DNA from 2 places in the Streptomyces graminofaciens genome. Region 1 is predicted to be linked to the other one. Evidence: riboswitches for the same ligand, from Rfam matches in the RefSeq annotation. Region 1 holds a riboswitch; the other holds the start of a gene.
What was found. A riboswitch is a leader RNA that binds a small molecule or an ion and turns the genes downstream of it on or off. The one in region 1 is predicted to bind thiamine pyrophosphate.

Region 1 (2,850 bases):
GCGCGTTGTCGGGGGAGCCGGGGCGCAGTCCCGCGCGGGTCTCGGTGAGGGGCAGTTCGGTGATCCCGGGGACGAGTTCGTGGGCGTCCCGCAGCAGTTCGTAGACCCCGCCCGCGGTCACCGTGGTGTCCCAGCCCAGCTCCTCGCTGGTCGCGCCGACGACGAGTTCGCCGTTCTCGCGGGGCACCAGGTAGACGTGGCTGCCGCGGACCACGGCCCGCACGGTCCGGCTCAGGAAGGGCGCGTACCGCTTCGGCACGGTCAGCCGCAGCACCTGCCCCTTCACCGGCCGCACCGGCGGCAGTACTTCGTCCGGCACCCCGGCCAGCCGCCCGCTGTGACTGCCCCCGGCGAGGACGACCCGGTCGGCGGTCAACCGCGTCCCGTCGCCGGCCAGGACCCCCGCGGCTCGTTCCCGGACGACTGACAGCTTTTCGGCCCAGACCCGGTGAAACACCACCCCGGCGCGCTCACAGGCCGTCACGAGGGCCCTGGCGAGCCGTCTCGGGTCGATCTGGTGGTCGCCGTCGACCCGCAGCCCGCCGCGCACACCGGGCGCCAGCATCGGCTCCAGCCGGCGGCACTCGCGTCCGCTCAGCCACTCCGACGCGAGCCCCGACCGGCTCTGCAGCGCGTGCAGTTCGCGCAGATGGGCGCGGTCGTCGGCGTCGAGGGCGACGGCGAGCGTGCCGGACCTGCGGTAGCCGAGGTCCAGGCCGGTCGCCTCGGTCAACTCGGCCGCGAAGTCCGGGTAGCGGCGCGCGGACTCCAGGTTGAGTCCCAGCAGTGTCTGCTCGCCGTAATGCAGTTCGGTCACCGCGGCCAGCATCCCGGCCGCCACCTGCGCGGCCCCGCCGCCGGGCGCGGGATCCACCACGGCCGTGGCGAACCCGCGCAGCGCGGCCCGCCACGCGGTCACCAGCCCGATGATTCCGCCCCCCACGACGAGGACGTCTGACGTGTGCGTACGCGACATGGGCGTCCAGCCCCTCCCTTCGCCGGCATGACCCGGATCAGGTTCGTACGGTCGGAGGCCGCCAGCCTCCCTCTCAGCCCGGTGCGTCCGGGCTCCCGCGAGTGCTCTACGGTGGCCCACCCTAGCCCGTGCCGTTTGCCGCAGTAAGGGAGCCTCATCGCATGGCCCGTTCGCTCGACGGCCTCGTCCTCGCCCCCGTCGCGGACCAAGCCCCAGGTCAGGTGGGCACCCGCACCCGCTTCACGTACCACGAGAAGGACGGTGAGATCTGGGCCGAGTACACGGGCGGCGACGTCGTGCGCGGCAGGCTCGTCGGCACGCGTGCGGGGGACCGCCTGGACTTCCGGTACGTACAGCTGAAGACCGACGGGACCACCTCGTCCGGGCACTGCGTGTCCCAGGTCGTCGAGCTTCCCGACGAGCGCGTACGCCTGGAGGAGACATGGGAATGGGAGTCGCAGCCGGGCAGCGGCACCAGTGTTGTGGAACAGGTCACCGAGCACGACCGCTGACTGACTGATCGTCAGGTGTCTATGGTGACCAGGTGAGCGAGCAGACACAGGCACCGGGGACACCGGGTACGGAGCGGCGGGTCGTCGTCGTGGGCGCGGGCATGGCCGGGGTGCAGACCGCGGTCGTCCTGCGGGAGAAGGGCTTCACCGGCCCCGTCACACTCATCGGCGCGGAGCCGCACCAGCCGTACGACCGGCCGCCGCTGTCCAAGGCCGTGCTGCTCGGCAAGGCCGAGGGCTCCGCCTTCGACGTCGACTTCGAGGCACTCGGTATCGAACTGAGACTCGGCAGCGAGGTGACCGGCGTACGCCCCGGTGACCACGAACTGGACACGGCGACCGGATCCGTCCCGTACGACGTCCTGGTGCTCGCGACCGGCGCGGAACCGATCCGGCTGCCGGGCGCCGAGGGTGTGCCCGGCGTGCATCTGCTGCGCACCCTGGACGACGCCGAGCGGCTGCGGCCGGTGCTGGCCCGGCAGCACGACATCGTGGTCGTCGGGGCGGGCTGGATCGGCGCGGAGTTCGCCACGGCCGCGCGCGAGGCGGGCTGCGCCGTGACCGTCGTCGAGGCCGCGGACCGTCCCCTCGCGGGCGCCCTGCCCGCCGAGGTGGCCGCGCCGATGGCCGCCTGGTACGCGGACAGCGGGACCGTACTGCGCACCCACGCGCGCGTGGAGCGCGTCGAGCCCGGCACGGTGGTGCTGGACGACGGCTCACGCGTGTCGGCCGGCGCGGTGGTCGTCGGCATCGGGGCGCGTCCGGCGACGGCGTGGCTGAGGGACTCCGGGATCACGCTCGGCCGTCACGGCGAAGTGGTCGCCGACGACCATCTGCGCACCACCGCGCCGGACGTCTACGCGGTCGGCGACTGCGCCTCCTTCCCGTCGGGAAGGTACGGCGAGCGGCTTCTGGTCCACCACTGGGACAACGCCCTCCAGGGACCCCGCACGGTCGCCGCGAACATTATCGGCGAGGCCCCGGCGCCGTATGACCCGGTGCCGTACTTCTGGTCGGAGCAGTTCGGCCGCTTCGTGCAGTACGCCGGGCACCACGCGTCGGCCGACACGACTGTCTGGCGCGGCGACCCGGCGACCCCCGCCTGGGCGGTCTGCTGGCTCCGGGAGAACCGTCTGATCGCCCTGCTGGCGGTGGGCCGCCCCCGCGACCTGGCCCAGGGCCGCCGCCTGATCGAGTCGGGGACGCCGATGGACCCGGAGCTGCTGGCCGACCCGTCGCGGCCGCTGAAGGCGGCGACGGCGTAGGAGTCACGCCCACGGTCGGCCCCGTCGAAGGCGCCTCGGCTACCCACTGTCAGTCCCAGATGGCAGTCTTGGTGACGTGACCGAGATTGACGCAAAG
Region 2 (2,850 bases), 4.9 Mb from region 1:
CCCACTGCCCCGCCCCACGCGGCCGCCGCGCCGTCATGGACGCGTCCACCAGCCGCAGCGCGGTCTCCCGCCGCCGTACGGTCACGGCGTGCACGGCGAGGATCAGGCCGACGGCGACGAACTGGACGAGCGTCAGCACGGCGGCGGTCGCGAGGTCGAAGATCGCCGAGGTCTGCCGGTAGATCTCCACCTCGAGCGTGGAGAAGGTCGGCCCGCCGAGGATCTGCACCACGCCGAAGGAGGTGAAGGTGAAGAGGAAGACCATGAGCGCGGCGGCACCGACGGCGGGCCCGAGCGCGGGCAGCGTCACCTTCCGCCAGGCGGTCATCGGCGACGCCCCGAGCATCCGCGCGGCCTCTTCCTGCCGGGGATCGAGCTGCGCCCACAGCCCGCCCACCGTCCGTACGACGACCGCGTAGTTGAAGAACACATGCGCGAGCAGGATCGCCCACACGGTCGTGTCCAGCCGTACGCCCCACAGCTCGTCGAGCAGTCCGCCGCGCCCGACGAGCGCCAGGAAGGCCGTACCGACCACGACCGTCGGCAGGACGAACGGCACGGTGACGACCGCCCGCAGCAGCTGCTTGCCCCTGAAATCGAAGCGCGCGAAGACATACGCGCCGGGGAGCGCGATCAGCAGGGTGAGCGCGGTGGAGACGAGCGCCTGCCAGGTGGTGAACCACAGCACGTGCCGGATCCCGGAGTCCCCGAGGACATCGGCGATCCGCCCGAACTGCCAGTCCCCGTCGACGCGCAGCCCGCGCGTCACGATCGCCGCCACCGGATAGGCGAAGAACACGCCGAAGAACGCGACGGGCAGGGCCATGAGCCCGAGCCGCGCCGCGCTCCCCGTACGGGCCCGCCGCGGCGAGCCCTTGGCCCCTACTTCAGTACGAGCGAGGTCCACGACTTGACCCACTGGTCACGGTTCTCGGCGATCTTCGCCGGTGCCATCGTCTCGGGATCCTTCGCCGCCGGCCCGTACTCGGTGAACTCGGCGGGCACCGAGGCGCCCTCGACCACCGGGTACACGAACATGTTGAGCGGCATGTCCTCCTGGAACCGCTTCGAGATCAGGAAGTCGATGAGCGCCTTGCCGCCCTCGGCGTTCTTGGCGTTGCTCAGCAGCCCCGCGAACTCGATCTGCCGGAAGCAGGTGCCGGTGGCGACACCGGTCGGCGCGGTCTTCGGCCGCGGGTCGCCGTAGACGACCTCGGCGGGCGGCGAGGAGGCGTACGACACGACGAGCGGCCGGTCACCTCCGGCCTTCTTCCCGTCGGCGGACCCGGAGAACTCCTCGTAGTACGCCTGCTCCCAGCCGTCGACGACCTTCACACCGTTGGCCTGGAGCTTCTTCCAGTAGCCCTCCCAGCCCCCGTCGCCGTACCTGGCGGCGGTACCGAGCAGGAAGCCGAGCCCGGGAGATGACGTGGAGGCGTTCTCGGTGACGAGCAGATCCTTGTACGCGGGCTTGACGAGGTCGTCGAACGACGCCGGCGGGTCGATCTTGTGCTCGGCGAAGTACGCCTTGTCGTAGTTGACGCAGATGTCACCGGTGTCGATGGGCGTGACCCGGTGCTTGTCCTTGTCGAGTTGGTAGGCGGCGCCGACCTTGTCGAGCCCCTTCGCCTCGTACGACTGGAAGAGGCCGTTGTCGAGGGCGCGGGAGAGCAGGGTGTTGTCGACGCCGAAGAAGACATCGCCCTGCGGGTTGTCCTTGGTGAGGATCGCCTGGTTGACGGCCTGCCCGGCGTCACCGCTCTTGAGGACCTTGACCTTGTAGCCGGACTCCTTCTCGAACGCCTTCAGCACGTCCTTGGAGTAGGCGAAGGAGTCATGGCTGACGAGCGTGACGGTCTTTGAACCACCGCCGCTGCCGCTGCTCCCGTCGGAGTCGGACGACCCGCAGGCGGACAGGGTGACGAGTCCCAGGCCCACGACCACGGCCGCGAACCGTCTGTTGGTGATGCTCACTGAATTCCTCCTGGAGTGACCAGGAAGAGACGCGGCCCTGCCCGGGACTCCCATGACGGGCTCCCCGGGCAGGGCGCAACAGCTCGAGTGGTGACCGATCTCCCTACCCAGAATGACCTGGGCCAGGTTCGGAGGGTCTGCGGCCGATGCCGCACTCTCAGCGCTGTGGCGCTCCCCTGTCGGAATATGAAGATATGCGTACGGAGGTCAGCGTACCCCGTGGCCGAATCCGTACTACCTCTCGGTGGCCGCCAGCTGGCCACAGGCCCCGTCGATCTCCTGCCCCCGGGTGTCCCGAACGGTCACCGGCACTCCATGGGCGGCGATGGCCTCGACGAACGCCTTCTCGTCCTCGGGCCGGGAAGCGGTCCACTTGGACCCCGGCGTCGGGTTCAGCGGGATGAGGTTGACGTGCACGGGCTTGCCCTTGAGCAGCCGGCCGAGCCGGTCGCCGCGCCACGCCTGGTCGTTGATGTCCCGGATCAGCGCGTACTCGATGGACAGCCGCCGCCCGGACCTGGCGACGTACTCCCAGCCGGCGTCCAGCACCTCCCGCACCTGCCACCGCGTGTTGACGGGCACGAGCGTGTCGCGCAGCTCGTCGTCCGGCGCGTGCAGCGAGATGGCGAGCCGGCACTTGAAGCCCTCGTCGGCGAACCGATGGATGGCCGGCACCAGCCCGACGGTCGACACGGTGATCCCGCGCTGCGAAAGCCCCAGCCCGTCCGGCTCCGCGTCGGTGAGCCGACGGATGGCACCCACGACCCGGTTGTAGTTGGCGAGCGGCTCACCCATCCCCATGAAGACGATGTTGGAGAGCCGCGCCGGACCACCCGGGATCTCGCCGTCCCTGAGCGCCCGCATGCCGTCCACGAT

Region 2: another riboswitch for thiamine pyrophosphate. It lies ahead of SGFS_RS19045 (thiamine ABC transporter substrate-binding protein); the one in region 1 lies ahead of thiO (glycine oxidase ThiO).

What each region holds. Positions count from the first base shown of each region.
Region 1 covers NZ_AP018448.1:9,438,551-9,441,400, forward strand. The annotation lists gene thiO (glycine oxidase ThiO) at 1-976, opposite strand, end outside; TPP riboswitch at 974-1,085, opposite strand; gene SGFS_RS41525 (hypothetical protein) at 1,138-1,488, shown strand; gene SGFS_RS41530 (NAD(P)/FAD-dependent oxidoreductase) at 1,521-2,753, shown strand; gene SGFS_RS41535 (Rv2175c family DNA-binding protein) at 2,830-2,850, shown strand, end outside.
Region 2 covers NZ_AP018448.1:4,511,672-4,514,521, forward strand. The annotation lists gene SGFS_RS19040 (ABC transporter permease) at 1-826, opposite strand, end outside; gene SGFS_RS19045 (thiamine ABC transporter substrate-binding protein) at 883-1,974, opposite strand; TPP riboswitch at 2,057-2,162, opposite strand; gene rlmN (dual-specificity RNA methyltransferase RlmN) at 2,209-2,850, opposite strand, start outside.